2 regions of the Streptomyces blastmyceticus genome follow, and region 2 is predicted to be linked to the other one. Evidence: riboswitches for the same ligand, from Rfam matches in the RefSeq annotation. Region 2 holds a riboswitch; the other holds the start of a gene.

Evidence for each region. Region 2 has a riboswitch for magnesium ahead of ABD269_RS16875 (NRAMP family divalent metal transporter). Riboswitches for the same ligand answer to the same signal wherever they lie in the genome.
Region 1: linked by a shared signal. The riboswitch ahead of ABD269_RS29035 (NRAMP family divalent metal transporter) and the one ahead of ABD269_RS16875 (NRAMP family divalent metal transporter) in region 2 are both predicted to bind magnesium.

The regions. Positions count from the first base shown of each region.
Region 1 is NZ_BAAABW010000028.1:280,569-296,340, forward strand. Features, by position in the region: partial or broken gene ABD269_RS28990 (aldo/keto reductase) at 1-892, opposite strand, end outside; gene ABD269_RS28995 (helix-turn-helix domain-containing protein) at 1,024-1,893, shown strand; gene ABD269_RS29000 (hypothetical protein) at 2,454-3,803, shown strand; gene ABD269_RS29005 (DNA adenine methylase) at 3,800-4,696, shown strand; gene ABD269_RS29010 (response regulator) at 5,135-5,764, opposite strand; gene ABD269_RS29015 (sensor histidine kinase) at 5,761-6,969, opposite strand; gene ABD269_RS29020 (GlcG/HbpS family heme-binding protein) at 7,137-7,679, shown strand; gene ABD269_RS29025 (YbaK/EbsC family protein) at 7,705-8,274, opposite strand; gene ABD269_RS29030 (mechanosensitive ion channel domain-containing protein) at 8,401-9,072, opposite strand; M-box (ykoK) riboswitch at 9,243-9,416, shown strand; gene ABD269_RS29035 (NRAMP family divalent metal transporter) at 9,713-11,356, shown strand; gene ABD269_RS29040 (M6 family metalloprotease domain-containing protein) at 11,414-13,414, opposite strand; gene ABD269_RS29045 (hypothetical protein) at 13,841-14,233, shown strand; gene upp (uracil phosphoribosyltransferase) at 14,310-14,942, opposite strand; gene ABD269_RS29055 (questin oxidase family protein) at 15,056-15,772, opposite strand, start outside.
Region 2 is NZ_BAAABW010000017.1:177,820-193,591, forward strand. Features, by position in the region: gene ABD269_RS16850 (ArsR/SmtB family transcription factor) at 1-87, opposite strand, end outside; gene ABD269_RS16855 (hypothetical protein) at 84-449, opposite strand; gene ABD269_RS16860 (winged helix-turn-helix domain-containing protein) at 502-1,203, opposite strand; gene ABD269_RS16865 (hypothetical protein) at 1,244-1,504, opposite strand; gene ABD269_RS16870 (hypothetical protein) at 1,591-1,920, opposite strand; gene ABD269_RS16875 (NRAMP family divalent metal transporter) at 1,999-3,651, opposite strand; M-box (ykoK) riboswitch at 3,952-4,125, opposite strand; gene ABD269_RS16880 (barstar family protein) at 5,096-6,193, opposite strand; gene ABD269_RS16885 (Uma2 family endonuclease) at 6,617-7,165, shown strand; gene ABD269_RS16890 (hypothetical protein) at 7,207-8,337, opposite strand; gene ABD269_RS16895 (hypothetical protein) at 8,574-8,888, opposite strand; gene ABD269_RS16900 (response regulator) at 9,713-10,324, shown strand; gene ABD269_RS16905 (sensor histidine kinase) at 10,317-11,354, shown strand; gene ABD269_RS16910 (hypothetical protein) at 11,518-12,381, opposite strand; gene ABD269_RS16915 (papain-like cysteine protease family protein) at 12,396-13,202, opposite strand; gene ABD269_RS16920 (mycolysin) at 13,424-15,115, opposite strand; gene ABD269_RS16925 (hypothetical protein) at 15,442-15,772, opposite strand, start outside.

The sequences.
Region 1 (15,772 bases), on a different contig from region 2:
TCCCGCGGCGTCCAGCAGCGAGGTGAGCTGGTCGTGGGTGCGGGGGCCGATGATCACGGAGGTGATCGCGGGGTGCGAGAGGACGAAGCCGGTGGCGAGCGCGGGCAGCGTCAGCCCGGCGTCGGCTGCCACCTTCTTCAGCTCGGTGACCGCGGTGAGCTTGGCGGCGTTGCCGGGCAGGCCGGTGTCGAACAGCTGCGGCAGGAAGCTCGAGCGGGTGGCCTCGCCGGGGGCTGCGCCGTCGGGGCCGCCGTACTTGCCCGACAGCCAGCCGCCCGCGAGAGGGGGCGCCCATTCCGTACTTCTGCGCGGTGGGCAGCACGTCCCGCTCGATGGCGCGGGCCAGGATCGAGTACGGCGGCTGCTCGCTGCGGAAGCGGACGTGGCCGCGCTTCTCGGCGACCCACTGGGCCTCGACGATCTCCCCGGCGGGGAAGGTGGACGAGCCGATCGCCCGGACCTTGCCGGAGCGCACCAGGTCGGACAGCGCCGACAGGGTCTCGTCGATGTCGGTGTCCGGGTCGGGGCGGTGCACCTGGTAGAGGTCGATCCAGTCTGTCCCGAGACGGCGCAGGCTGTCCTCGACCGCGCGGACGATCCAACGGCGGGAGTTGCCGCGTTGGTTGGCGTCCGGGCCCATCTGGTGGTGGAATTTACTGGCGAGGACGACGTCGTCCCGGCGGCCCTTGAGGGCCTTACCGACGATCACCTCGGACTCGCCGTCGGAGTACATGTCGGCGGTGTCGACGGTGTTGATGCCCGCGTCGAGGGCGGTGTGCACGATGCGGACGGCCTCGTCGTGGTCCTTGGTGCCCCACGCGCCGAGCATCATCGCGCCGAGGGTGTACTCGCTGACGGATATGCCGGTGCCGCCGAGGATCCTGCGCTTCATGGCTGCTTCCCTGCCCTTTGTGTACCTGGTGTCGGGATCGACCCTGCCCGCCCGGCACCGCGCCGGCCAGACCCGGCGGATCCTGGTACCCGCAGGGCCTGGCCGGCCCGGGCATGCCGGAGAATGGCCCGATGCATGCCGAGCCGGAGATCAACGCGTTCCTGAAGGCCCGCCGGGCGGCCCTCGATCCGGCCGGGACCGGCCTGCCGCCCGGCGGGACGCGGCGCAGGGTGCGCGGGCTGCGCCGCGAGGAGGCCGCCCGGCTGGCGGGGATCAGCGTGGAGTACTACACGCGCATCGAGCAGGGCCGCGGCGGGAACGTCTCGCCGGAGGTTCTGGACTCCCTGGCCCGCGGGCTGCGGTTGACCGTGGCCGAGCACGGGTACCTGCGGAACGTGGCGCACCGGGCGGCGCACGGTGGGGCCGCCCGGCGGCCGGTCCCGGAAGTACCGCAGGTCGTGCGGCCCGGCCTGCGGGTCGTGCTCGACGCGATGGACGGCGTCGCGGCCCTGGTCTACGGCCGGGCCATGGACGTTCTGGCGTGGAACCGGCTGGGCGGGCAGCTGGGGGGCGACTTCGCGCGGCTGCCGCCGGAGGAGCGCAACATCGCCAGGCGGATGTTCCTCCACCCGGACGCGGAGGCCACGCACCCGGAGGCGGCGCAGATCCGCTGCGAGATCGTCGCCGTGCTGCGCGCCGAGGCCGGCCGCACCCCGGACGGCGAGCGGCTGTGCGAGGTGGTCGGCGAACTGCGGGAGCGCAGCCCGGAGTTCGCCCGGCTGTGGGAGTCGCAGGAGGTCGAGGAGAAGGCGTACGGCGTCAAGCGCGTCGAGCATCCGGAGCACGGGCTGCTGGAGCTGCACTTCCAGGCGATGCGGCTGCCGCCGCCGGACGAGGAGCTGACGCTGCTGCTGTACGCGGCCGAGCCGGACTCGCCGTCCCAGGCGGCACTGCTCGCGCTGTCGGGCGGGACCCGGCCCCTTGCGGACGCTGTTGGCTGACCCGGGGCCTCACGTGACGTCGGCCTTCAAGACCCAATTGTGGTCTTGAAGGGGGTCTCTCCAGCTGGCGCCGGATTGATCAAGGACAGGGCGCCAGTACCGGAAGCAGGGCCATCGGGGCGCAGGGGGACTTCTCCCGCCTCGAGCGGCCGGACCCAAGCCACAGCGAGCTTGCAGTTCTGGTTGCATTCACCCCCGTCCGGCACCGTTCAGAGTGCGCCGAGCCATCCACTCCACCGCAGGTCAGAACCCCCGCGACCGGCCCCGAACCGCCCGACGAACATTTGGGAAGCGTGCAGGGGGCAGCCCCCTCACGAGTTCGAATCTCGTATTCTCCGCACCCCCAGTTGGGCAGACGCAAGGCCCCGACCGTCACGGTCGGGGCCTTCGTCGTTGACCCGCCTCAGTTGGCCTTCAGCGGCTCCCAGAGCGCACTCTCCGGTGATTCTCGGCCAATGACTGAAAAGCGTCCATATGGCATGTCAGTTGCGAGGCCACGTATGATCTGCCTGCCAGAAAATATGGTGCACTGCAAGGGGGCGGCGAGGACTATGGGTGGCATGAAGCAGGCAAGCATGCACGTGTCGTCTTTGGTCTTGGACGAGACCAATCCTCGGCACGCAAAGCAGACAAGCAGTCTCGAAGAATCGATCGCCGCCCTCCTCGAAAAGGGCCCCGACAAGCTCCTCCGGCTCGCCCGAAACATCGTCCAGCACGGCCTTAATCCGACTGAGCTGATCGTCGTCATGACGAACGGATCTCAGAACGTGGTCCTCGAAGGCAATCGGAGAGTGGCCACTCTCAAGCTATTGAACAAGCCGAGCTTAGCACCCACCGAGCCGCTGCAGCGGAAGTTCGCAGCAATCGCCAACAGTGGCGTTGTCCCTCGGCGCGTGCAGTGTGTTGTCGCTGAAAATCGGGCGCAAGCAGCACATTGGATCCGGCTGAGGCACACTGGCGAGAACAGCGGGATCGGCGTCGTTAAGTGGAACTCGGCAGAAGTCAGCAGGTTCGGTGGCCGGTCAACTCCAACCGAGAAGGCCAGGATTCTCACGGAGGCCGTAAGCGACTTGTTCGCAGAGGATGCGGAACTCCTCAAAGACGTTGCCACCGTTCGGGAGGCACGCCTCACGAACCTCGGCAGGATGATCGGCGATCCGGAAGTTCGGAACCGGATGGGAATCTCCTTCGACGGGGATGTGGTGCTGACCAGTTACCCGAAGGGGAAATTGCGGCCGATCATTTCTCGCCTCTTTCAAGATCTGGCAGGCCCTGTCTCTGTCGATAAGATCAAAACGAAACGGCAAAGGAACAGCTATCTTCAGCAGGTCGAAGATGACTTGCCGAAGTTGGCGTACCGGCTCGATGAGCCGCAGAAGCTCGCTAACTCGACAGTCGGCCATGACGTCGGCGAGACAACCGAAACTTCCGGATCCTCTGATGCGCCCTCTAAGACGTCTAGACGGAAGCGCCCCGACTTTGAGAAGCGGTTGTTTCAAAGCGTCTCTTTACGGCACGTGAGCCTCCGCACCTCCGAAGTCCTCGAGGAAGCGAAGCGGATCAGCATTGATGAAATGCCTAACGTGGCCGCCATCATGGTGCGGATCGTCGTAGATATCGTGGTCACTGACGCGGCCGAACAACTCGGCTGGAAGCGGAATCAGGCGGACCTGAAAGGGCGGATCGGAGCCGCGCTGCATCAGATTGACCCGGCACAGGATGACTCGTCACTCAGTGACGCTTGGCGGTTCTCACAGAAAGATGAAGGCGCACTCGTGCTCAAGACCCTCCATTCCTTCGTGCACTCTTGGCAGAACAATCCGCTGACTTCTGAGGTTCGGAAACTGAGCGCGGCCTACGGCCCTCTTCTTTCCAAGGTCGATGAGCTCCTTGAAAAGAAGAAGCGATGAGGTATATCAGTCCTCTCCGCTACCCTGGCGGCAAGGCTCGATTGGCCCCCTACATCGCACATCTACTATCGCGACAACGCCCGCGCCCCCGTTCCTATGCTGAAGCATTCGCGGGGGGCGCGGGTGCGGCTTTGCGCCTACTCGTGGACGGCGAAGTTGACCACATCTATATCAATGACTTGGACTCTGGCGTTGCCGCCTTGTGGCGATGCATTTTCTTTGATTCCGAACAACTCGCTGAGGCGGTCAGGTCAGAGGAGGTGAGCCTCGACGCATGGCATCGATACTCCGAGATCTATAGGAACCCCACTGACAAGAGTGACCGAGAACTCGGATTTGCCACCTTCTTCCTCAATAGGTGTAACCGATCAGGCATTCTTCGAGCGCGCCCCATCGGCGGACTAGCACAGAATGGAAAATGGAAAATTGACGCCCGCTTCAACCGCGAGGCACTAGCGGAGCGAATCATTCATCTCGGAAAATTTCGCGATCAAGTCAGCATTTCCCAAATGGATGCCCGTTCCTTCATTCATCAACTCGAGCCCACATTCAACGATGTCCTTTTGTATGTTGACCCTCCCTATCTCGTTCAGGGAGACAGGCTCTACCTTGACTCTCTCACGCAGAATGATCACGCAGATCTGGCGAAGATTCTTCGCACTACATCACTGAGATGGTTGCTTACCTACGACGCCGACAAGCGCATTACCGAGGAGCTTTACAAAGGCTTTCGATGCGTCGAGTTCAACATCCTGCACACAGCCCAGATACAGCGCACAGGAGTCGAATACGCGATTTTCGGCAATCGTCTAATACTGCCGGAAGTGACAGGCATTATTGGCGAAGGGAACTTTCGATGGATGACTTCCAAGCGAAAGCGCGCGATCCCCTAAGGCCACAGACTTGATGAGCGTGGCCGATAAAAGCATTCCCTGCCACCCGTTGCTACAGGTCAGAGAGCCTGCGAGCCCGTACAGCACGATGATTCCCAAGCTCAGAGCGCGATCCCGCTGCTTCGCGGCCAACCCATCGCGCCTGGTTGCAGTTTTGGTTGCATTCAGCACAGTCTGAAGCCCCATACCCGACCGACTCTGCCGCAGGTCAGGACGGCTGCGACCCCCGCTATAATACCAAACGGACATTTGGAAAGCGTGTTGGGACAACCCCTCGAATCTCGTACCCTCCGCCAGCACCTCACCAGGCACGATGCCCAAGGGCCCCACCGTTCGCGGTGGGGCCCTTCATTGTCTTCTGCGCCACGTCCCTCAACGCCGACAGAACGCTGCGGAGCCCCGCACGCGCCACCGCCCCGGAGCCAGCCGGCCGGCCGCTCAAGGCAGCAACCGCTGCTCCTTAGCCACCGCCACCGCGCCCGCCCTCGTGTCCACGCCCAACTTGTCGTAGATCCGGCCGAGATGGGTCTTCACGGTGGCCTGGCTGATGAAGAGCGCGCGGGCGATGTCGCGGTTTCCGAGGCCTTGGGCGAGCTGGGCGAGGATGTCGAGTTCGCGGGCGGTCAGGGTGGGGGGCGCGGCGCCGCGCATCTGGTTCATGACGCGGCTGGCGACGGGCGGGGAGAGTGTGGTGCGGCCCTGGGCGGCGGCGCGGATCGCCGCGAAGAGTTCTTCGGGGCGCTCGGCCTTGAGGAGATAGCCGGTGGCGCCCGCGGCGATGGCGCGGGCGATGTCGGCGTCCGTGTCGTAGGTGGTGAGGACCAGCACATGGATGCCGGTGGCCGAGATGCTGCGGGTGGCCTGCACGCCGTCGATGCCGGGGCCGAGCTGGAGATCCATCAGCACCACGTCCGGCCGGAGCTTCGCGGCCATGGCCACCGCTTCCTCGCCGGTGCCCGCCTCCCCCACCACCTCGATGTCGGGTTCGCTGCCGAGCAGGGCGAGCAGCCCGGCGCGTACCACCGCGTGGTCGTCGCAGAGCAGGATGCGGACAGCGGCTTCGGTCATGACGAGAGGTCCAGGGGGATCGCGGCGGACAGGACCGTGCCCTCGCCCGGCACCGACTCGACGGTCAGGGTGCCGCCGAGCCGGAGGGCCCGGGCGCGCATCGCGGGCAGCCCGTGCCCCCGCGCGCCCGGCGCCGGCTCAGCCGCGGCCGACGCGTCGAAGCCCGTGCCGTCGTCGGCGACGTCCAGGACCACCTGGTCGTCCAGGTGGGTGAGGGTGAGGGTGGCCGTCGTGGCGCCCGCGTGCTCGCGTACGTTCGCCAGCGCGCCCTGTGCGATGCGCAGCAGCGCGGAGGCGACGCGTTCGGGCAGCGGGACGGCCGGCGTGCCCTCGACGTGGCAGCGCACCGCGAGACCGCCGGACTCCTTCGCCTCGCGCGCGGCCAGGGCGCGCAGCGCCTGTTCCAGGGTGCCGCCGTCGGCGAGATCGGCGGGGGCGAGGTCGTGGACGAAGCGTCGCGCCTCGGCCAGGTTCCGCTCGGCGATCGAGGCCGCCGTACGGACGTGCCGGTGAGCGGTTCCGGGGTCGGCCGCCCACACCCGGTCGGCCGCCTGGAGCAGCATCTGCTGGCTGGACAGGCCCTGCGCGAGGGTGTCGTGGATCTCCATCGACAGGCGCTGCCGTTCGGCGAGGGTGCCTTCGCGGCGCTCGGTGGCGGCGAGCTCGCGCCGGGTGCGGATCAGGTCGTCGATCAGTTCCCGCTGCCGGTCGGCCTGGCGTTGCATATGGACGAAGACGGCGGCCGCGATCGCCGCGACGGCGGGCGGGGCGAGAATCAGGTTCGGGTCGAAGCGGCCCGTGGACAGCTTCAGTTGAGCGGCGACCACGAAGGCCGTGAGCACCGCGACGAGGGCGAGTGCCGCGCGCGGGGGCAGGGTGCGCAGCCCCGTGAAGAACAGCGGCACCGCGCACCAGGCGAAGCTCGGCGCGAGGACCACCAGCACCATCCAGACGACGACCACCGCGACCGGCCAGGCGAGCCGGAGCGGCGCGGGGGACGCGGGCGGTACGGGGCCGAGCACGTACAGCAGCGCGAGCCCGGCGGACAGCACGATGATCCACGGGGTGTGCGGGTCACCGGGGTGACGCGTGAGGAACCGGGCCAGCGACGCGCCGAGCAGCAGGAAGAACGACGCGCGCATGACGACCGCGAGCCACCGCTCTCCGGGGGCGGCTGCCTCCGCCGTCGGCCCTTCGCGTCGCATCCGGCCCTCCTCGCCCCCTCCTCGACCTGCGTATACCCGCTCATCCTGACCCGGCGGAACCACCCTCGCATCAGCCGATCGGCTGACGGGAGGGTCGGCCGTCCCGCCCGGAACGAGCAGCCGCCGGGCCGAGGCGGCGGGCCTGTTCCCGGCCGGAGGATCGAGCCATGACCAACGCCAAGAAGCTCCTCGCCGCCTCCGCCGCCGTACTCGCCGCCGGAACGGTCGGCGCCGTCGCCGCCAACGCCGCGTCCCCCGCGGCCGGGACCAGGACCACGGTCAAGGCCGACGCCGACGACCGCAACCTCGCGCAGTCGACGCACCTGACGATCGCCGCCGCCACCAAGGCGGCCCAGGCGAGCCTCGACGCCGCCGCCAAGGAGGGCCAGAAGGTCTCCGTCGCCGTCGTCGACCGCGACGGCAACACCGTCGTCACGCTCCGCGGCGACGGCGCGGGCCCGCAGTCCTACACCTCCGCGGAGAAGAAGGCCTTCACGGCGGTCTCCTGGAACGCGCCCACCTCCGCCCTGGTGAGCCGCCTCGCCCAGACCCCGAACCTCAAGGACATCCCCGGCACCCTGTTCCTGCCCGGCGGCGCCCCGGTCCAGGCGAAGGGCGCCCCCGTCGCGGCCATCGGCGTGGCCGGCGCCCCCAGCGGCGACCTCGACGAGAAGTTCGCCCAGGCGGGCGTGGCGGCGCTGAACCAGTAGCCGGACGACCGGAGGTGCTCCGGTCTCAGCCCGCCAGCCCCGCGACGACTTCGGCGTTCGGCAGCCGGGACAGGAGGCCGCCGGGGAGGATCAGTTTGCCCCGGCGCCTGCCGCTGCCGACGAGGACGTGCGGCGCGGCGGCGACGGCCTCGTCGATCAGGAGGGGCCAGCCCTGCGGGAGTCCGACGGGGGAGATGCCGCCGTACTCCATGCCGGTCTCCGTCACGGCGACGTCCATCGGGGCGAACGACGCCTTGCGGGCGCCGAGGTGCTTGCGCACCGCCTTGTTGACGTCGACCCGGGTGGTGGCCAGAGCGACGCATGCCGCGTACGTGACGTCCTGCCCGCGCTTGGCGGCGATGACCACGCAGTTCGCGGAGGCGTCCAGGGGGACGTCGTAGGCCGCGCAGAAGGCGGCGGTGTCGGCCACCTCGGGGTCGGTGTCGACGACCAGCACGGAGTCGAGGGACGCGGAGCCCCGCCACTGCTCCAGGGCGGCGGCCACGGGCTCCGGGAGGAGTCCGGGCCGGGTGGCGGCCGGCCAGGCCTCCTCGAAGCGGCCGAAGGGCGGTGCGGTCGACGAGGGCTGGATCATGAATGCATCGTAATCGGGCACCGGTCCGGACCCACCGGATTCCCTGTCGAGTGCGTACGCCGGATCCCGGCGCAGCAGGACAAGGTCGCGGCCGGGGCGCGCCGGGAGAGCCCACGGCCCTGAGCCTCAGGCCGCCTGCGACGGGCGGCCGGGCGGCCCGATGACCGCACCGAGGACGGCGTTGTTGGGGATGAGCGTCCTGCCGTCCTCGGTGTGCAGCTCGACGAACAGCAGCGTCATGTCGGTCACTTCGCCCTCGATCCGGCCGCCGAGCGGGCCCGACTGCACGCTGATCTTCGCGCCGATCGTGAACGGGTGCGCGACCATCAGCACCAGGCCCGCGAAGATGTTGCCCAGCACCGGCTGGGCGGCGATGCCCAGGAGCACACCGGTCAGCGCGCCGCCCAGCAGCAGCTTCCCCCAGGGCACCCGGAGCAGGCTCAGCGCGCCCAGGATCACCAGCGCGTAGCCGGACAGCAGGCATATCACCCGCAGCGCGGCGGACCGGTTGTCGCTGATCCGGCCGGTCAGCAGCTTCACCAGGTCGTCCGTGGCCCCGCGCACCGCGATCAGGGCGCCCACCAGGAAGACCCCCGCGCTGACGCCGGCGATCACCCGGGAGGTGAGCGACTGGTGGCTGTCCGGGCTGCCCAGCAGTCCGCCGAAGTTGAGGGAGACGACGAGCCCGCCGACGGCGAGCGAGGTGATGACCACGGCGCGCCGGGTCCGGATCACCCCGCGCCAGTGCAGCCGGTGGTGGCCGTCGGCGGTGCCTGCGGCAATGCGGTCGTGGTCCACCGATGAGCCCCCTGTGGTGCGGATGTCGCGCAGCAGACTACCCAGGGCCCGGGGGCGGTGAATGCCACGCTCCGGTCGGCAGCACGCGTGGCGGCGAGGGTCAAGCCTTGACCAAGTAGTTGCGTAATTATGCAAGTAAGGGTCTATGCTTCTGGAGGTTCGAAAAGCAGGAGGCACCTCGTTCGGTGAGGCGTCTGCACGGACACAGGCCACTGACCCCACGACGTCGAGAGACGCCCAGGGTCAGGACAGGTCTCCCCGACTTAAGGGGTGACCCCAAGTGGCTTCCCCGGTCGGGGGATTACGCCGTGCAGTGCCAAAGCTCTGACGAGTTGGGGTGAACCGGCCCGGAGGCCGGTCCGCTCCTTGCCGAGTCGTCGACGCGATGCGCGTCCCGGCCGGAAGGAGGCGAGAGACATGGACAGCAGTTGCAGTAGTCAGGGCCACAGCAGCCCCTCGTTCCGCATGCCCTCGCCCTTCTCCGGCACACGGTAACCACCTTCCCCGCGGGCTCGACCGCGCCTCCGCCCCCACCCGTTCGGCACCCGGCCGACCCGGGTCGCCGGGCTGCGCTCCCGCGGATGAACGGCCGTCGCGCGCCGCCGACTCCTCGCCCTGCCCAGGCGTCCGGGAGGCTCCCATGACCGATCTGATCACCGACCCCACGATTCCGGCGCAGCGCAGCGCGGTGCTGGACGACGCCCACATAGGCGACATCCGCGGTGCCCTCGGCACCATCAAGCAGGACGACCACGGCGAACGCCGCGGCCTGTCCGCCAAGCTCAAGACGCTGCTCGCCATCGTCGGCCCCGGGCTGATCGTGATGGTCGGCGACAACGACGCCGGTGCCTTCGCCACGTACGGCCAGGCGGGCCAGAACTACGGCACCAGCCTGCTGTGGACCCTGCTCCTGCTCGTCCCCGTGCTGTACGTCAACCAGGAGATGGTCCTGCGGCTGGGCGCCGTGACCGGGGTCGGCCACGCCCGCCTCATCCTGGAGCGGTTCGGGAAGTTCTGGGGCGCCTTCTCCGTCATCGACCTGTTCCTGCTCAACGCGCTGACCCTGGTGACCGAGTTCATCGGGATCACCCTGGCGACCGGCTATCTGGGGCTGCCCAAGGTGGCGTCGGTGATCCTGGCCGCCGCGATCATCATCGCCTCGGCGTTCACCGGGTCGTTCCGCCGCTTCGAGCGGGTCGCCATCGCGCTGTGCGCGGGCAGCCTGCTGCTCGTCCCCGTCTACTTCATGGTCCACCCGAAGTCCTCGCAGATGGCCCACGACTTCGTCGTGCCCGCCATCCCCGGCGGTTCCGGGGAGCTGGCCACCGTCATGCTGCTGATCATCGGCATCGTCGGCACCACCGTGGCGCCCTGGCAGCTGTTCTTCCAGCAGTCGTACGTCATCGACAAGCGCATCACCCCGCGCTTCATGAAGTACGAGAAGGCCGACCTGTGGCTCGGCATCGGTGTCGTGGTGATCGGCGCCGCGGCCATGATGGGCATCGCGGCCGCGACCTTCGCCGGCACCGGGCGCTTCGGCGACTTCACCGACGCCGGGGGCCTGGCCACCGGCATCGAGGCGCACGCCGGGAAGCTCGCCGGGGTGCTCTTCGCGATCGCCCTGCTGGACGCCTCCATCATCGGCGCGTTCGCCGTGTCGCTGTCCACCGCGTACGCCATCGGCGACGTCCTCGGCATGAAGCACTCGCTGCACCGCGGCATCAAGGGCGCCAAGGGCTTCTACGCGGTCTACGCGGGGCTGGTCGCCGCGGCCGCCGCCATCGTGCTGATCCCCGGCTCCCCGCTGGGCCTGCTCACCGAGGGCGTCCAGACCCTCGCCGGGGTCCTGCTCCCGTCCGCCTCGGTCTTCCTCCTGCTGCTCTGCAACGACAAGCAGGTCCTGGGCCCCTGGGTCAACGGGCCCAAGACCAACGCCTTCACGGCGGCGGTCGTCGGCGTCCTGGTCACCCTCTCGGTCATCCTGACCGCCTCGGTCCTCTTCCCCGACATCACCGCGGGCGCGATCCTCGACATCATGGCCGCCTGCGGCGTCGCCGGGGTCCTCGCGGCGGGCTACGCCTTCACCCGGCTGCGCACCGGGACGAAGGAGGACCCGATCGACCGCACCGGCCGCGACAGCTGGCGGATGCCCCCGCTGGAGACCCTGGCCCGCCCCGTCATGGCCACCGGCCGCAAGATCGGCATGGGGGCGCTGCGCACCTACCTCCTGGTCGCGATGGTCCTGGTCGTCATCAAGCTCGTCCGGGTGGCCCTCGGCCAGTGACCGGACGCCGTCCGGCCAGGCCCTGCCCAGGAGCGCCTCCCGGGCAGGGCCTTCGGTCTATTTCTTGAGCAAGCAGGTGGCCTCGGCCGTCCTGCGCGGGTCGCTCTCCGAGCGGGCGGTGAGGGTGATCGTGCCCTTGCGGTCGGCGCCCGCCTTCGCCGTCACCGCCACGTCCACGGGGACCGAGGTGCCCGACGCGGTGGTCGCGAGGCGGTTGGGGAGCCACGCGCCCCAGCCGCGGCCGGAGGCGGTGGCCGACAGGCGGTAGATGTCGGACGACTGCGGCGAACCGGTGTTCGCGAGGGCGAAGGTGCACAGGGCCCGCCCCTCCGCCGCCTTCCCCCGCGCCGTGCCCTTGCCGAGGGCCAGGCCGCGGGCCTGCGGCCCGGCGCCGTCGAGGGACTTCACGCCGACGCTGTAGGAGAGCACGCCGGAGGCGTCGCGCCGCACGTCGAGGATGTAGAAGTGCAGCCGGTTGGCCTCGTCCACGTACTCGTACGAGCTGCCGGAGTCGGCGCCCGCGTGGAAGAGCGCGTCGCTGAGCTGGCGGTAGTCGCCCATGGTGATCTTCTGCGGGGTGCCGTCGGGGCGTTGGAAGTCCACCATGTCGATGTCCTCGGGGTGCGCGTCGATCACCCACGCGAAGGGCGCCCGGTCGGCGTTCTTGGTCTTGGTGAGCAGGACGCCGCTGTCCGGTGTGAAGGAATCCATGCCCATGCGGTCGACGACCTCGACGGTGTAATTGTCGTAACCGCCGCCGTCGCACAGGGGATCGGTGTTCCGGTCGCAGGAGGGGGAAAGGTCGCGCCCCATGGTGACGTTGACCCCTACCAGCCCCTTCTCGCCGGGCGGCGCGGACCGCGCGGTGACACGGGCCACGACCGGGCCGGAGTCCTTGAGGGCGTCGCGGTCGAGCCGCAGCACGTTCTTCTCGTCGACGATGCCGAGCTTGAGCTTGTCCCGCAGGACGTGCTGGGCGCCCATGGAGCCCCCGGCCGTGGCGGGTATCCGCCACCGCGTGTGCGGCCCTCCCGGACCATTGAAGGAGCCGCGCGAGAGCATGCCCCATATCCCCGTGTAGGAGCGGCTCAAGGGAGTGCCGTAGGGGTTGTTGTAGTTGTCCCCGATCCCCAGGATGTGGCTGAGCTCATGGGCGTACGTGGCCATGCCGGAGCTCTCCGCCTGGGTGGACGAGCCGTTCTCCGCGTTGGGCCAGATCCGGGCGGCCGCCTGCCATGAAGTCCACGGCACATAACGGGTCTTCGCGGAATTCCCGCCGGACGCCGTCGGGGAAGGCGGGCCCCAGGCCGCGGGTACGTCCTCGGGGCCCCGGAATTTCATCTGCCCGAACTCCTGCCAGACCGAGGACTCGTCCACTCCGGCCGTGAGGTAGAAGACGAAGTCGAATTCCGCCGTCCGGCCGGCGCCCACGTCGGCGACCCACGCGCGCTTTCCGTCGGCCCGGATGTCCTGGTCACAGGTGTCCCGCAGGGGGCAGGCGCCGGGGTTCATCCCGGTGTCTATGCCGTACTGGTACGACTTCCCCGGCATGCGGTACGCGCCGAAGGCGGTCAGGTCCACCCCGAAGCGGCCGCCGGAGTCCTCCATCCAGTATTCGTTGATGGTGTGACCGTGGTTGAGCGGTCCGGGCTTGTTCAGGAAGTCCTGGTAGAACGCCGGGACCCGGTCACGGGGAATGCCGGCCGCGCCGCTCTGCGGATTGCCGAACGGCGTGGAGCCCGCCGGCCTGGTGACCGAGAACTCCTCATCGGGGTAGTCCAGCAGCACCAGGGCGCCCTTGAAGGTGCGCTGGGTCGGCCTGACCGCCGGATTCGCCCAGTCCGTGCCGGGCACCGCGCGGTATTCGGCCCACGTCATGTCATCGGGGTTGCGCCACCGCTGCGGATCGATCGGCTGCACGAGCGGCTGCCGGGGCCGGGCCACGGCGTCGGGCACCGCCCGCGCGGGCCCGGCGGCCACCGCGGCCACGACGCCGAGCAGCAGGGCGACCAGACCCAGCCGGTGTATTCGCCGGGGGCGCGTGCGACGGAAATACATGACTCACCTCGTGTCTGGAGTCATCGGACGAGGACATGGCAAGTCGTGCGATGGATGTGCCCATCGGGGCCAAGGTAGGGCGAGGGGTCCGAAGAAGCCAGAGTGCGCGCGTGAGCCTCAACGCGGCTCACGGCGAAGGAAGTTGCGGCATCGACCCGAGACACGTTCGGGTGACTCACCGCATGCCCGCTCGCGGCCCTGGGAAGCCTTGCTGCGAATCGGCCCAGCCGCCCGATTCACGCCAAGTACCGCACACGCGACGGCAGTTGCCGCACAAGGCACGGCCGTCAACAGATGATCCCTCATATGAAGTAACCCTGTCCGTTCTCCTCTTCCCGGGCCCCGCGGCGCCAAGAATGCTCCCGCACGAAGAGCACGGCTCCCGTGGTCGGGGAACCCCCACGGGGCCCATAGCAAGGAGAACGCATGTCCAGCGCATCGATGCGCCGTATCGCCGCGGTCACCGCCTCGGCGGCCCTGCTGTCCGGCATCGCCGCCGCGACCGGAAGCGCGGCCTTCGCCGCCCCGGCCCCGCACCCCGCCCCGGCCGCCCACACCCAGATGCTCCACGGCGAGCACGGTGAGCACGGCGAGCACGCCAAGGGCGACCGCGACAAGGACGACCACGGCCGTCACCTCGGCTGGGAGAAGGGCGTCGACAAGAAGAAGGACCACTGGGACGGCAAGGGCCACTGCTGGCAGCGCTTCGACGCCGACTCCCGCACCTACGCCCAGTGGGACGAGCGCTCCCACTGCTGGAAGCGCAAGGTGAACGGCCACTGGCAGAAGTGGGACACCGCCCACAAGGCGTGGAAGTAGTCACCACCCGGCCGTACGGGAGGGCGTCACGCCACCCCGTACGGCCGTCCGCACCGGCCCGCTTGTCGGCGCCGTCTCACTTGTCGGTGCCGAAGAACCGGTCCCCGAAGTCCCCGATGCCCGGCATCATGTACGCGTTCTCGTTCAGCCGCTCCTCGATCGCGGACGTCACGATCTTCACCTTCGGATAGCGCTCACAGACGGTGGCGATGCCTTCCGGCACGGTGATGAAGTTGATGAAGACGATGTTCTCCTCCGCCACCCCGTGGTCGAGCAGGAGCTGGATCGCGGCGAGCGCCGTGCCCCCGGTCGCCAGCATCGGCTCCAGCATCAGGACGTGCCGCTCGGCGATGTCGTCCGGCAGGTTGGAGTAGTAGAGCTTCGGGAGCTTGGTGACCTTGTCCCGCTGCATCAGGATCTTGCCGATGCGTATCCCCCGGCAAACAGCCCGGAGTTGGCCTTCCATGCTTTCGCCGGCGCGGATGATCGGGACGCCGCAGAGCTTTCCGGCGAATCGCAGGCCCTGGTATTCGCGGCCCACGGGCGTCTCGACGATCCGCTCCTCGAAGGGCAGCAGATCGAGGCCCGCCTCGACCAGCATGCGGATGATCCGCTCCGAATAGAAGACGAAGTCCTCCCGGCGCGCGTCGCGGTCCCGGATGACGGTGTGCAGGGCCCGCAGCTGATTCGTCTGCGGCAGCAGGTGCACATTCCTGCCGAGGTACTTCTCGATCGACACGGTCGGCTCCGTCGCTGCGGTCGTGCTGGACATGATGGCTGTTCTCCCGCTGTTGTGTCTCTTCCGGCTGTTCGGCGATTCGGCTATTCCGTCGGCGGCTGCTCGAAGGACGGGGGCAGGCCCGGCGTCACGGTGAACTGGCCCGCGGTGACGCGGTATACCGACCGGGAGCCGGTGCGCTCCCACACTCGCCGCATCACGTAGACCAGCTTCGGGTTGTGCTCCTCGTCCTCCTCGAAGGCCCGCAGGACCGTCTGCCGCCAGTCCTGGTCCCACACCTCGGGGACGTCCGCGTCGACCGCGTCCCGGAACGCCGCGTGCAGGCCCGCGAGCTTCGCGCGCGCCGGGAAGTCGGCGCCGGAGAAGATCACGCACAGCATGCCGATCCAGAAGCACTTGACGACGTGCTTGCGCTGCTCGGCGGGCAGCCGGCTCGCGATCTGCTCCATCGCATGCAGGGAGGTGATCAGGTGCAGCAGGACGAAGTCGCCGGGGACGGCCAGATACAGCAGGGACACCACGTAGTAGAGCTGCTCCCAGCTCGCCTCGGCGTCCTGCTCGTCGATCCAGGCGGGGGTGCGGTAGATGAGCGGGTGGCCGGCGCCGAGGAGGCGGGCGATCCGGTACTGCAGGCCGGACCGGGCGAGCTCGGGGTGGATGCCCTCGGCGATGCCGACCGCGGTGTCGCCGACCAGGCCCCGGACCCAGTTCTGGAGGGCCTCCCGGTCGTCCTCCCACGCACCGGCGATCCGGAGCAGGGAGTCCACCGCCTGCTCGCCCCCGGCGCCGCCGTCCCGCGC
Region 2 (15,772 bases):
CGCCGCGGTCCGGCCGGCCGCGTGGCCGGTATCCGTACGGTTCCGGTGCGGTGCTGTCGCGGTGGTGCCGATGCGGGTGGGGTTCACGCGACGGCCTCCCTGCTGAGCTGGCGAGCCTGCGCGCCGTGCAGGCTCCAGTGCAGGTCACGTACGTCGCTTTCCGCGGACAGTCTGGTGATCAGCTGTTCCAGGAGGACGACGGCGGGGCCTTCGACGGCGAGGGTGACCCACACATGGACCGCAGAGTCATGGTCCTGGCTGGTGCGCAGGCCGAGCAGGTGTATGCCGGGCTTGAGGCCGAGTACGCACAGGGCCCGCACCTTGGCCTCGTTCCGGGCGTCGCACAGCGCGTGCACCGTGGCACGGGAGCCGGGGCCGACGGCTCCGGTCCGAGCGACGCGGGCGGGCGACCCGGTCGTCCTGTGCAGGTGTCGGGGAAGAAAACGCATGGTGGCACCCCCTCTTGGGTACGTCCCGTCGGGCGCCGACGGGGTGGACGGATCAGTGGGCACCGTGCGCTCGCGGTGCCGCCTTCGTCGGGTCGAGTACGTATCCGGCTTGTCCCGCGCTCATGACGACGGCTCCGTAACGGTGGCCGAGCTTGTGGCGCAGGCTGCCGATGTGAACGTCGACCGTGTGCTTCTCGCCCACGGCGCACTGCTGCCACACCAGCTGCATCAACTGATCGTGACTGAAGGGCCGTTTGGGGTGGGCGAGGAGGTGGGCGAGGAGTTCGAACTCCATGCAGGTCAGTTTGACCGGGCGGCCGAGGACCGAGACGGTGCGGCGTTCGAGATCGACGACGAGGCCGTGCAGTCGGTGCACGGGGGCTCGCGGAAGTTCCCCGTCGTCGGAGTGGGGTTGCAGGGGCAGTTGGTTCAGGTGCCAGTGGAGGTCGCTGACGGCGGGTTCGAGCCAGACCAGGGCGAGCAGCTGCGACAGGGCCGCGGTGACGGGCCCTTGGGTCGCGAAGGCCGCCTCCAGGAGTGTGAAGCCGGGCTTGTCGCTTCGGCTGGACATCTCCGTCAGACGGACGTCGTCGCCGGTCAGGGCTTGGGCGAGCCGTTCGCGTACGCGGGGTTCCCTGTCGCTGTCGCACATGACGTGCGCGACGCCGTGCAGGGGAGAGTCGGTGGTCGTGTGCTGGGCGGTGTCGATGAGCCGCTCGACGGTCTCCAGCAGCAGGCCGGCCGGGAAGGACATGTCGGCGTCTCCTCTCTGTTTCCAGGGGAGTTGGGCTGGGTCAGTGGGTCAGGTGCCAGACGGCTTCGAGGTGCCGTCGGCCGTCGGGGCCGGTGACCATGTGCCAGTGGGCGTGGGGGCGTTCGGGCTGGTCGTGTGCGGCAGCTCTGGGGGTGGGCGCCGTAACGGGGGCCGCGCGCAGGACGGTGCTGTCGAGGGGGCTGTCGGCGATGCGCCGGACGGCTGTGGCGAGGAAGGCCAGGACGGTGCCGTGGCGGCGCGTGGAGCGCTGGCGCGTGTGGATGGCGGTGAGGACGGACATGTGAAGGTCACCTCCGTGAGGTGGCGCGCCTGCGGGGAGGCAGGGGGCGGCCAAGGGATGGTGGAACGTTTCGGCAGAGAAAGCCCTCAGGCGCGGGACAGCGCGGCGGCTCCGGCGATGCGGTACGCGGCGGGCAGTGGCAGTCCGGTGAAGCGGGCGAGCCAGTGGGCGTCGTGGCCCTGTCGGGCGAGGATGTAGGCGAGGTGCACGCGCGGGTCGTAGGCGGCGTGTGCGGCATAGGGCCGGGGGCAGGTGCTGGAGTCGTCCAGCCGGTAGTCCCGCTCGGGCCCGTCACCCAGGATCAAGCTCACGTGCAGGCAGACGTGTTCAGCGGGGTCGGCGTGGTGGTGACCGGTGGCATGCGGGCGTCGGCGGGCCGGAGCGGTGAGCTCGGTGGCGTGCGGGAGAAGGCGCACGGTGCACTCCTTTCCGCTAGGGAAGTGGCTGGTGCGGTGGCAGCGGGCGGGTACGGCCCGCTGCCACCCGGGGACGGGTCAGTTGCCCATCGCGAGCTGCACAATGCGGACGATCACCAGGATCATCGCGACGAGCAGGTACGTACGCAGGGCGGTCACGCCGACCTTGCGGCCGGTGGAGATGACGGGCTTGGGGAGCTCGTCCAGCGGAGGCATCCGCCAGGCCTCCTTGCCCGTACGGTCGATGACGCGCCCCGTGCGGGCCCAGCCCTTGCGCCGGCGGCGGGTCTCGGCGTAGCCCAGGGCGAGGATGCCCGCGACACCGCAGATGGCCATGATGTCGAGAATCGCGGCGGAGGTGATGCCGGGGAAGAGGACGGCCGCCGTCAGGATGATCGACAGGGTGACGAGGACGGCGACGACCAGCGAGGTGAAGGCGTTGGTCCAGCGGCCGTTGACCCAGGGGCCGAGGACGGCCTTGTCGTTGCAGAGCAGGAGGAGGAAGACCGAGGCGGAGGGGAGGAGGACACCGGCGAGGGTCTGGACGCCTTCGGTGAGCAGGCCGAGCGGTGAACCAGGAATGATCACGATGATGGCGGCGGCCAGGATGACGCCGGCGAAGATCGCGTAGAACCCCTTGGCACCCTTGACCCCCCGGTGCAGGGAGTGCTTGAGGCCCAGCACGTCACCGAGTGCGTAAGCGGTGGAGAGTGACACGGCGGAGGCACCGATGATCGACGCGTCGAGCAGGGCGATGGCGAACAGTACTCCAGCCGCCTTGCCCGCGTAGGCCTCCAGGCCGTGGGCGATCCCCGCGGCGTCGTCGAAGTTGCCGAACTCCTTGGTGCCGGTGAAGGCGGCGGCGGTGAAGCCCATCATGGCTGCGGCGCCGATGACCACGATGACGATGCCGAGCCACAGGTCGGCCTTCTCGTAGCGCATGAAGCGCGGGGTGATGCGCTTGTCGATGACGTAGGACTGCTGGAAGAACAGCTGCCACGGGGCGACGGTCGTGCCGACGATCGCGATGATCAGCAGCATCACGTCGGAGAGCTGCGAGCCGTGCGGCATGCCGGGGACGACGAAGTCGTGCGCCATCTGAGAGGTGGCAGGGTGGGCGAAGAAGTAGATCGGCACCAGCAGCAGAGATCCGGCGCACAAGATGACCGCAGTGCGCTCGAAGCGACGGAAGGACCCGGTGGAAGCGGCGACGATCACGACTGCTGCCGCGACGAGCACGCTGGCCGTCTTCGGCAGCCCCAGATAACCGACGGCAAGCGTGACACCGATGAACTCGGTAACAATCGTAAGGGCGTTGAGCAGGAACAGGTCGATGACCGAGAACGCGCCCCAGAACTTCCCGAACCGCTCCAGGATCAGCCGCGCGTGCCCCACCCCGGTGACCGCGCCGAGGCGCAGGACCATTTCCTGGTTGACATAGAGCACGGGGACGAGCAGGAGCAGGGTCCACAGCAGGGTGGTGCCGTAGTTCTGTCCGGCCTGGCCGTAGGTGGCGAAGGCGCCGGCGTCGTTGTCGCCGACCATCACGATCAAACCCGGGCCGATGATGGCCAGGAGCGTCTTCAGCTTGGCGGGTATGCCCCGGCGCGGGGCGTTGTCGCCCTGCTTGATGGTGCCCAGCGCGCCGCGGATATCGCCGACGTGGGCGTCGTCCAGTACCGCGGCACGCGGCTGCGGAACGGCCGGACTGGTGATCGTCGTTTCGGTCATGACGGACCTCCCGAGCCCCCCGGCGGGGGGAGGTGGTGGGGCACGCGGCAGCAATCCCCCCTGCGAGCGCGCAGCCCGACGGCCCGGGGCGGCATCAGGCCGCACGGGTGCCAGGGCAATCACGCGAGTACGCGCAGAGAAGGTGGTTACCGCATGCCGAGCAGAAGCGGGGACAGGCGGAGACGGGGCCGATGATGACCCGGACTACTGTGACTGCAATCCATCTCTCGCCTCCTCCCGGCCAAGGCGCACGCGGGCGCCAAAACGACTCGGCAAAGAGCGGACCGACCCCTTGCGGCCGGTTCACCCCCACTCGTCAGAGCTTTGGCACTGCACGGCGTAATCCCCTTTGCGGGGAAGCCACTTGGGATCACCCCTTAGGCCGGGGAGATCTGTCCTGAACCTGGGCGTCTCTCGACGTCGTGGGGTCAGTGGCCTGTGTCCGTGCAGACGCCTCACCGAACGAGGTGTCCTCTTCAAACGCCTAGCAGTCTGCCCTGTACTTGCACATCGACGCAACTGCTTGGCGCAACCTTGACGCCGTCGATCCGCTCCGGACACACCGGTTCGGCGTGGCTCGTCGTGCCGGGGCTGCCGCGTCGACCAGCGCCTGGGCCACCTCTCCGGGCAGGCCCGGGTGATGGACGATCCGATGCGGCGTCGCAGTCGTGTATGGCGTAAACCCATGTGAAGTAGCGTCCGTACCGGCTGCGCACCCGCCGAGGCGGAACCCGGAGCGGTTCAGCAGGTTGTCGAACTCTCGTTCACTCCGGAGGTGAGGAAGGACATCGCGGTGTCGAATCCGGTGCGGCCGGTGAGCAGGGTGTCCTCGATGTGCTCGGCGGAGCGGCGGAACATCTCGTCGGCGAAGAGCAGGGCGCGGCCTGCTGGGAGCCGGGTAGGTCCGCACGCAGGGCGAGCAGGCGGAGCACGTGGTGCAGGGGGGCCGGATCGTGTGCCGGAGCGGGCGGCCAGCTCGCGGGTGGCCGGCTCCGGGGCGGGGGTGGCGGGCAAGGGGGGCTCCTGTCGGTGGTGCGGGCACTTTCCGCACCTCCGTGTATCGATGATTTGCGCAGGTCAGAGCAGATATCGGCCCGCCGCGCGGGTGTATCCGGCCTGACCCACACGGCGCGTCCCAGCATGGCGCGAGCTCGACGATCGGCTCTCCGAGATGCCGCAGAACGCTGCGACTTTGCGGGATAGGTGACACCAAGCCTGTGGCCTGAACTGGGCTTGAGCGACGCAGTTTTCGCTCCGCTTGACATCAGAAGGCCAAGTTTGTTGACACCTATGCCCAGTTTTCAGCCCAGTCGCCACCTACCATCGTGCAACTCGGCTGGCATCTGAGCCCAAGTGGGCACTGCGGAGTGTGCAATTCGGCAGCTTGCCCGGAACATGAGGCATAGGGGATGGGCGGGGCCGAAAGTACCGGGCGGACAGCAGTTCATGCCAGGGTGACGTCCATGCCGCCTTCGGCCAGGGCCTCAAGGACTGCGGCGAACAGGTCGTAGGGCTGGCCGTCTGGTGTCAGGACGTGGGACAGGTGCTCGCGTGCGATCGCGGCGTCCCGCCAGAGCAGGGTGGCGGGGGCGGTGTAACCGAAGGTGCCGCGCAGGCAGTCGTCAAGGGCGGCAAGACAGCCGCCGAAGTAGCCCCCCGGCCCGTTGACCGCCTCGCCGAGCGCCAGGTAGAGGGCTGGTTCGTCGGTGATGTGCCGGCCGTCGAGTTCGTAGGCCTGACCGGCTGACCGGGCACGATGGGATCGTCGGCAGGCCCGCTCTCGGACGAGGTCATGCCAGGCCCCGCGGCGGCGGGTATCGAGACCGGCCCAAGCGTTGACGGCGCCCGGAGGCCCGGCGAGCCACCGCTCCCAGACGGGCCGGGCGTATTCGGGAACGGGGGCGAAGCGGCCCCCATCGAGCTCCAGGTCGATCAGGTCCGCCCCGCAGGAGGATGGGCGCCAGTCGCTGACCGTGCCCCACAGCAGCCGATCAGTAAGCAGCTCACCTTGGCTGTCCCGTATCTCCAGAGCGGACTCCTCCAGATCCAGCGCCCGCCGGGTGCCCTTCATCAGCGCCGCCCTCAGCTGATCGCTCTGGGCGAGCCCCCGCAGGACGAGCGGGGGCGGTATCTCCTCGGGCGACAAGACGCGGGTGAATTCCCGGCAGGAGCCCAGCCAGCGGCGTCCGTCGTGCACGCGAACGCGACCCCTGTACCCCTCGGGTGGACCTTCGTATTCGTCCAGGCCGGTGAGCAAGAGACTGTCCGTCCCGGGAGGCTGCCCCAAGCTCTCCGCGTCCTCCAGCAGCCAGGCGTCGAGTGCCCCGTCGTCCGGCACCAGCCACACCCGGCTGCCGACCCAAGCGGGTACGCCGGTTTTCTCCGGAACCCAGCCGAACAGCTCGTACGTCCCGCGCTGGGGCTCTCCGAACAGCCCCTCCGCCTCGACGCAAACGCCCCAGACATGGCCGTGCTCGGTCCCAGTCAGCTTGTACCGCGCGCTCCTGCGCTCGTTCTCGTCCTCATGCACAGCGCAAATCATGCCCGCCCAGGTTCCGACGACGAAGCCGGGATCTTCTGCCGGCCACAGGCTCAGGGCCGTCCCTGGTCGGCGGCGCACGCGCTCAGTGTCAGCTGGCATGACTCGATGTCATCCATCTCGAAAAGTCGCAAACGCACAGTGCGACATGGCGGCACGATCCGCTTGGCCTTAACGCCCACTGACAACTATCGCGACCAGTCACAGCAGTGCCGCACATGGCCGGGTGATCATGCGCGAGCAGTGCGAACATGTATTTGATTGAGGGCCCGGCCGAGCGCCTCGCGTGAGCGGCTGCTGGGTTCGGCGGCGAAGGCTACGCTGTCACCCGTTGCGTGGCCCGTGTCCGCGTTCCGGGATCAAGGCCCCTTGACCAATTCCTGAAGGCGCCTGGAGGAAGCCGTGACCACTGAACTACCTGACTGGATGATCCCGCCCAGGCCGAGCGGCTGGGAGGCGGATGATCTTGACAACCTCCCGCAAGCGCCGAGGCACACCGAACTCATCGATGGAGCCCTGATCTTCATGATGTCGCCGCAGCGATCCTGGCACTCCCGGCTCGTGGAGAACCTCACTTTCGCACTGAGGCAGGCGGCCCCCGATGGGTTCGAGGCCGAGCGTGAGATGACCATCCGCCTTGACAAGAAGAGTCGCCCCGAGCCGGACATCCTGGTCTCGACTGCCGCATATGATCCTGACCGCACCTGGTACGTACCCGAGGAAGTCGTTCTGGCCATCGAGGTCGTCTCAGAGGAATCAGCGGACCGTGATCGGTCCCTGAAACCTTTCAAGTACGCCCAGGCCAAGATCGCGCACTTTTGGCGCATCGAGGACGAGGCCGGAGCCCCCACTGTCCACGTCTACGAACTCGATGCCTTGACCAGTTCTTATGTGCCCACTGGCATCCACCGGGGCAGGCTGCGGGTCGCCGTCCCCTTCCCTCTCGATATCGATCTCAACGTTCTTGTGCCGTGAATCGCACGGCTCGGCTCGATCGGTGCCGGGGAAGCGGGGGTCTATCGGAGGCCGTGGCGGTCGAGGCGGTGGATGAGGCCGGGGCGGCGTTGACTGTCTTCGCGTAGACGGGTCAGGCGCTGGTGGTAGTCGGATTGCCGTCCGGTGTGAGCGTAGGCGTCGCGCAGTTCCGTGAGGAGGGTGACGGCCTGGTCGTAGGCGCTGGTCTTCCTGGTGGCGATGTGGGCCTCGATCTGCCGCCAGGCGGATTCGGCCTCGCGCGCGAGGGCGGTCAGGCGCTGGGCGTGGGCAGTGGCTCGTTCGTGTTCGGCGCGCTGCCGGCGTTCGGTGCGCAGGGTGTTTGCGGCGTCCAGGAGGTGGGCGGCGGATCGGCAACCGGAGACCGCGATGGGGGCGGTGGTGCCCTGCAGACGGTGCAGGAGTTCGGTGTGCAGCCCGGGTTCCGGGCCGAGCGCGAGCCGCAGGAGCAGGGCGTCCTTCTCCTTCTGGGGCATTGCGGCGATCAACGGGGCGAGTTCCTTCTTCGTGCGTTTGGGCGGCCTCTTGGGCGCGGCGGTACTGGCCTGGGCCGCGACTGTCAGCAGGTCGTCGTCCACGCGCAGGAAGTCCGCGAGCGCGCGCTGCGGTGCGGTCAGTTCGTCGAGCCCGGCCGGGACGGGCGGCTCCGGGCAAGTCTGGTATTCCGCTTCGGAGTCGTCCTCGAGTTCCCAGGCGGCGAGTGCGGAGAGCCAGGCGAGGTAGAGGGGACGCAGGTCGCCGGTGGCGAGTTCGTCGCGTACGCCGATGAGGGCGGCCAGCGAGTCGTCGGCGCCCTCGATCCAGTCGCCGCCCTCGTCCTCGCTGGTCAGGTCGAGGAGAAGGTGGGCGCGGGTGGTCCAGGCGTCGACGTGGTGGTCGAGGCAGTAGGGCTGGACGGTGGGGAGGTTCAGGGTCTGTTTGGGCAGGCGGAGCATCAGCCGGTGGGTGCCCCAGTTGGTGACGTACAGGTGGGCGTCGAAGTAGCGCTCGGTCATATGGCGCGGATCCCCGCTCAGGTCACCCCAGTTGTAGGTGTTGGTGAAGCTGGTGGCGGTGATCCGGGCCCGGGTGGAGAGGGCCCGCAGCTCGTCCTGTTCCTCGCGGCTGAGCGGACGGTCGAGGGCTTGGAACTCGTAGTACTGGTACTCGCTCACACGGCGGACCCTATCGCCGCCGCGGATGGGCGCGGATGGGGAGCGGGCAAGCTCGGCATCGCGATCCAGGGCCAAGGAGCATTCCGCCACTTCGAGGACATGCCGGCCACCTCGCCGTCACGGCTGTGACGGTACCGGTTGTTTGCCGCGGACCGGCAGTACGGCCGGACCTGGGCCTGGCTCGCCGGTCAGGGCTACCGGCCGATGCCACCGGGCGACCAGTGATCGGGGTGCCTTCATGACCCCCAGCGCCGGTAGGCCTCAATCCACTCAGCCCCCTCGGGCGCCGGATGCGGCAACGGAAGGTCGAGAACACCGATTGCCTGCCGGTGCCTGGCACGGGCGCAGACCGCCACGATCTGGCTGCCGGGCAACAAGTCCACATTCTTCACGGTGACCTCGACCCCGAGAACGACCGTCTTGAACGGGACGGCCAGATGCTCAGCGAGCATGGTGAAGAGACCCATGAGCTGCTCCGCATCGCCGTAGGCGTCCACGGTGGCCTGCTCAACCAGCTCATCGAGTTCCGCGTCACTCAGCTGTCCGTTCACAGGGAACACGGTACCGACGGAGCCCGTGGCTCTCCCCCCTCTTTACCGGATCGCCCCCGGCACGGGGCGCAACCCGTACACCACTTCGTCGGACGCAATCGCTTCGCACTCAGGACTACTACGAACACCGCATCAAGGAGTGTGACGCCCGGACACCGATGAGGAATAGCCCGGAATTCCTCCGGATCGCGTTACCGGGATGCACTTTTGATGGGGAGTCATATGCTGTGCGTTACGTGGGCCGAGGGGTCGGAAGAGGGCGAGGGTCGGTGTGCTCTCTTCTCGCGAAAGGCGGTCTCGTCCGGAATGGCCGGATCTCAACTGAAGGTCCACTTGATCACGTAGGTGAAGGCGTTCACCGGGAAGGCGAACGGAGTCATCCGCGATAGCCTTCTTCACCGGTAGCATATTTTTCCCGTCAAGACGGGATATTCGGACTCTTGGTTGCAGACGGTGCAATCACCCCGAAAGGCCATGGTGTCCGGGTGCCGGAACTGCTGGAGGGCATGGCTGGCCGGACTGGTCGCGACGTCGAAGGGCTGGAGATCATCTCGGAACTCTTTCTTTCTCGTGATCGCAGGGCGCCCTGTGGGCAATTCGGACGAAACGGCCGTCCCCGCCCCGCCCGCTGCGGGAAATCCGTAGAAGCCCGCAAGATTTCTGCGGGTTGGTCGCAGGAAATTGAACTTTTGACCGTCCGTTGCAGGAATTCCGTCGGTTGACAAGATTGGCCACTACATCGGAAAGTGAATGCATCCAATGGGGCGACAAAGCAGCCATGTTTCCCCGTGCCCGAAAAGGCTATGCAGAAGGTGGGGGATCCCGTGCGAGTGGTCCTGGCCGAGGATCATCCGACCGTACGAGCTGGAACCCGGGCGCTCCTGGAGCCCGAGGGCTTCATCGTGGTCGGGGAGGCGGCCTGCGAACGCGAGGCGTTGGAGATCGTTTCCGAGCAGCAGCCCGATGTGCTGATGCTGGACATGAAGCTGGAGTCGGGGCTGGCGCTCAATGCCATTCCCCAATTCCTCGCCGCCGCACCGGGGATGGGAATTCTCGTGCAGAGCTGCTACGAGGACCGGGCCATCATCTGCGGGGCACTGGCCGCGGGTGCCGCAGGCTATCTGCTGAAGAGCAGTCCAGTGTCCGAGCTGGTCCTGGCGGTACGGACGGTGGCGTCGGGAGGACGGTACGTACAGCCCTCGCTCGGTGCCGGGCTGGCCCGTGCGCAGGGCCGGGAGCCGGAACTGCAACTGCGGGAGCGGCAGGTCCTGGGCCTGCTCGCCGAGGGGCACACCAACCGTGAGGTGGCCGCGCGGCTGACGGTCAGCGTCCGCACGGTGGAGAGCGTCAGGGCCGCTCTGCGCGCCCGGCTGGGCCTGGTCACCAGGGCCGACCTCGTCGCGTACGCCCGGCAGAACCGCTCCGCCGATGTGTAGCGGAACCGCCCGGCCGGCCACCGCACGACAGCCGCTCGACCTGGGCGCACTCAGCAGCTTCTGTGTCGCGATCAGCCTGGTCAGCCTCGTGGCCTACGTGGTCAACTTCCTCGCCCACGACCGGATGCCGCCCCGGTCGATCTCGACCCTGAGCGTCGCCCTGGCCACCGGTGTCCTCGCGCTGCTGACCTGCGGGCTGCGGCGGGCCCGCCGGGTGCTGATCATGATCTGCTGCGGATTCACGGTCCTGAGCGTGGACAGGTTCGCGCACTCCGCACCGATGGATCACGCGGCCATGGCGTTCCTGCTGGCGGCATCGGTGTACGCCGTCCCGGCCTGGCCCGAGATGAAGGTGGTCCTCAGCGGGGGAAGCGCCAGCGCCATGGTGGAGCGGCAGGAGCACCATGCGGGCCTGCTCGCGGGCGAGTTGCACGACGAAGTCCTCCAGCTGCTGGCACTGACCTGTCGGCGGCTCGACGCGGCCCGCGCACTGGACGACCCCGGTGCGCTGCGCGCGGCGATGGAGGACGCGTCCCGCACCCTCGACGAACAGGCCGGTACGCTGCGCCGCATCATCGCCACCGTGAGCCCGGCAGCCGTCCAGGGGCTGGGGCTCGCCGAGTCGGTCACCTCCCTCGCCGGACAGATCGCCGCCGAGAACGGGCTCGTGGTGGACGTGGACGTCCAGGGCGACCGGCCCCATGCGTGTGCAGGGGAGAACGGCGTGAATCTTGCCGTCTACCGGGTCGCCCAGGAAGCGCTCACCAACGTGGTCAAGCACGCCGACGCCCGGCGCATCACCGTTGCCCTCACATGCCGCGACGAGGGCATCAGCCTCACCGTCACCGACGACGGACGCGGCCTCGGCCCGAACCCGCCGAGAGCCACCGAGGGGTACGGCATGCAGGGCATGCGCTGGCGCTGCGAAGCGTACGGCGGCACATTCAGCGCCAGAACCGCCGACACCACCGGCACGGTCGTCCGGGCCGTGTTCCCCCTGCGTAACTGCCGGAAAACCCGGGCGTCCTAGGCTGGCCGACCGCGTCGGCACCAGCCTGCCCCTGGCCCGCGCAAGCCGGCCAGGGGCAGGATCCGTGGGCAACGCGAGACGGTATCGAGCGCCCGCACGCCCGGCGACGCCCGGATCGCCGGGCGCCTGGCCTCGTGGGCCGGGCGCCCGGCTGTGGGCGGGATCAGGCCGAGCGGCGTCGGCGGCGCAGATGAAGGACCGCCGCGCCCGACACCGCCAGGGCTGCCGCGCCGGCGGCGGCCGGGAGCCAGGAGCGGGAAGGGGCGGTGGCGGTCTGCTCCTCGGCGAGGGCGTAGCCGCCCGCGAGACCCTTGCGGTCGTAGGCCGAGCCGGGGAGCTTGTCGCCGTAGCGCTTGGCGACGAGTTGCTGGTACGCCGCGAGTGGGACGCGGGGCTTGCCTTGCAGGGCTGTCCGGGCTTCCTTGTTGAGGGGCTCGACGGAGCCGCTGCCGGTCAGCCGGTACCAACCGTGGATCTGCGGCTCCATGAAGGTCTGCGCCTGGTCCGTGCCACGTTCGGCGGCGCTGATGTCCGCGTCGCCGTCGCGGATGCCGGCCAGTTGCCAGGCACGGCCGTCTTGCTCCGGGGCGAGCAGGACGGCGGCCTGACGGCCGTTGGCGGCCGAGACACGGGAGGCGAGGTAGGACAGCCGCAGGGCCGCGCCGGCGGTGGCCTTGGTCTTGCCGGCGACGAACTCGGGCGACAGCTCGTAGAAGGGGACCGGCTTCTTGAGGTCGAAGCCGGGTGCGGCGGCAGGTGCCTGCGCGGGGCCGGGCGGGGCGCCGGCCGCGCCGCCGTCCTCGCCGCTGTCCGCGCCGCCGTCCGGGGTGTGGCCCGCGACGGCCGTCAGGAAGCGGGTGACGGTGTCGTGGACCTTGCCGGAGCGCAGTACCTTCTGAGCGGCGGTGTAGTCGGTCTCCGCGGGGGTGGTGGGTTCGTCGGCGGCCTGCGCTGGAACGATTCCGCAGAGGGCGGCGACGGCAGTGGCCGCGCACAGGGTGGCGGCGCGTCTGGTCGTACGGTGCATGGTCGGTGGTCTCCTCAGCCCTGGATGCCGGTACGCGTGTGGGTCCACCGGAAGGAGTTGTTTCCGGAGTAGGCGGAGTAGTTCCACCAGGTGTAGGTCTTCGTGGTGGGCCAGGGGTCGCCGACCGCGATCATGTTGCTGGTGCTGTCGTAGCCGTAGACGACGTTCATGTGGCCGCCGCCGGAGTTCCAGCCGATACGGACGGCGAACGGACGCCCGTTCGCGATCTCGGTCCGGGTCTCGCCGAAGGAAGCGTTGCGGTAGAGGTCGTTGCCACTGCTGCGGAAGCCCATGTTGCGGAGGGCGTTGGCCATGTCGCCGAGGGTGGCGGGGCGGTTGTTGCAGTCCAGCCGGTTGTTCTGGGCGGCCAGGCGGCAGAAGTCGTACTGGTTGTAGCGGGTGTAGCCCCAGAAGTTGGCTATGGTCAGGCCGGTGGCGTCCCAGCACCACTGGTCCTTGACCTGCTTCTGCATGCTGATGTCGAGGGCCTTCCGGCCGGTGGGATTGCCGGTCGGATTGGTGGTGGGCTTGTCGGTGGGCTGAGTGGAGGTGCAGACCGGCAGCCTCCCGGTGTTCTCCCGGATGAACGCGTCGGCGATGTAGTACTTGCCGGACCAGATCCAGCGGGAGTTGTTCTCGACGACGTCGCCGGTGGTACGGCAGGTCATCGGGATCTGGTCGCCGGCCCACGACTTTCCGGTGATGCCGGCCGAAAGTGACGGCTGGGACCGCTGGTTGACGGTGCTGAAGTTGCCTCGCCCGCCGGTGACCGTGCCGGTGACGCTGGCCTGGGCCTGGGGGGAGATGCTCAGCAGGAGCACGCCGGACAGGACGGCGGCGCCCGTCGTGGCCAGAAGTACCTTTTTGCGCCTTGACGTAGGGGCGGCGTGTGTCTGCGTTGATATGCGGGTTGATCTACGGAATCTGTGCATGGGGGATTCTTCTCTTGCTGATCGGTGAGGGCGGATACGGCCCCGCCGCAGCCAGAAGGCGGTGAGGCCGTATCCGGTGAAGAACGCTCTTCGGGTACCGATCGGGCGGATCAGTACTGGATGGTGTGGTTGTAGAGGATGTTGCGGGCCTTCGCTCCGCTGTCCAGGCCGTACGCGGGCCGGTCGGTGAGGAAGTACTCACGGAAGGTGGACTGGCGCTCGCGGGACATCATGGTGTTGCTCTTCGTCCAGCCGCCGTCGACCTGGGACCACAGGTCGACCAGCGCGGTGGCGACCCGGGCCTCGCAGGCGTCGCCCCAGTCGATGCCGCGTGTGGTGCGGTCGTTGGCGAGGTTCGTGGAGCTGCCGTTGCCCCAGGTCATGACGGTGTCATTGAAGGCGCGGAACGCCACGGCGTCGGCGAAGCCCTCGGTCCAGCCGCAGGTGGTGGAGGAGGTGCGGTTGACGTAGTGGGGCGAGCAGTTGGTGACGTTCGGCCACCATCCGTTGTAGAGCTTGCCCATGAGGGAGTGGCCGGCCTCGTGGACGGTGGTGTGGCCGGAGTCGGGGTCGCTGTCCGCGAGGTGGACCTTGTCGTCGCGGTTCGTCCAGTACGTACCGTCCTGGGAGCCCGGGTACCACTGGACGGTGATCGGGGAGCAGCGGCCGTCCTTCTCGTTGCTCGTCCAGCAGGTGCTGGTCGAACCCCGGTCCCACCAGAGCTTGTTGAGGGTGTCGAAGGCGTGCCAGGCGCGGCTCTGGCCGCTGTTGGCGTAGACGGTGCCCAGGCTCTTGTTGCCCGAGACGTTGCCGAGGGCGTTCGAGGTGGTCGAGTAGCGGCGGTTGTATCCGTCGACGACCGACCACATGCCGCCGGCCTGGGTCTGGAACTCCGCCCAGACCTGGGAGGTGACGGACGTGGTCGGCGTGTAGCAGAGCTTGAACGTGCCGTCTCCGTTGCCGGTCAGACCAGCGGCGAGCTTCTGCGTACTGCCGCCTGCGGTCGCCCTGCCCCAGAGGGTGACGTTGGCGTTGCTGACCGGCAGGTCCCGGTCGGCCTTGCGGTTCCAGCTACCGCCCTCGGAGGACTGGAAGCGGTTGCGCAGAGTACCGCTGACGCAGACCGGGGCGTAGGGCTTGCCGGGGGCGGCGGCCTGTGGGGGAGTGCTCGGTGCGGCCGGGGCGGCGGCGCCCGGACGTGCCGGGCGGTCGTGTGCCGTGGGCCCGTCGGCCGGAGTCGCGTCGGCCTTGGTGACGGACATGCCCTTGGCGGTGGAGCCCTTGGCCTTGCCGATGGTCAGTTCCACCGAGGCGTGACCGGCGCGGCGCGGGTCGGGGCGGTCGATGTCGCTGATGTCCGCCTGGATCTGGGCGGGGCCCGCGGCGACGGCCTCGACCTTGAGCCTGATGGTGCGGGTGCCCGGGGTGAGGGCCAGCGTCCGGCTGGTGCGTTGGCCGAAGGGGTCCGTCGCGGGCGCGGCGAGGGCCGGGTTCCGGTCGACGATCCGGAGGGCGGGCGGCAGTTGGAGGGAGAGGCCGGCGCGCTTGACGTCGGTCTGCGCCGTGACGGCCACGGTGAGGGTGGTCCGCTCGCCGATGGCGGGAAGGTGCTCGAGGGAGGCGGTGACGCCGAGACAGCTCAGCGGCGCTTCGGAGTTCTTGTCCGCGGGGCGGACAGTGCAGCTGTCCGCCGGGGTGGGGGTGACCGCGTAGGCGGACGGTACGGCGACGGTGGCGATGCAGGCACCTATGCCGCCCGCTGCGATCAGCGCCGCGGGTCTCGGTATTCGTATTCGGAACATGGGCATGCCTTTCTAGGGCGTGCACGACGGGTCCGGTGCACGCCGATTCGAACCGTGGGGGGTGAGAACTGCCGCGATCATCAATCACTGGTAAACGGCAGTGTCTTGATCGACAACTCGCCGAGACTTTACGTCATATGGATTGCGCATGTCACATTCGGCATGCAACTGCATGGCGTAGAAGGCAAATAGACGCGATGTCACCTGCGATGTTGCGGTAAACCCGCAATAAACAAAGGGCATTGGGGCAGGGGAATCACCGGCCACCCACACGGCGACGGGGTCTCACCTCCTCTGCGTTGCCGTGTGGGCCGAGCGTCGGTGTGTCAGTTGTGCCGGGGCTTGCTGCCGCCGGACTGGTCCTTGTCACCCGGTTTCGTGTCGTCCTGCGGAGTGCGCGGCTGGGGGATCCGTATGGCTCCCTTGCCGTGTGCGAGTTGCACCTCGCGCTGCACCTTGGGCATCGGCAGGCGCACCGCGAGCGCCTGTACGCCGCCGATCTTCAGATACGGCATGACCCAGCCCTCCAGGTCGACTCCCGCGAACAGCTTCCAGTCGGCGTCGACCGCAGCCTTGCCCTCGGTCGACCCGCTGACCCCGCCCTTGACCTCGGTGCGCACGTACGGCGCGGCGACGTCGCCCTTCACGCCCACGCTG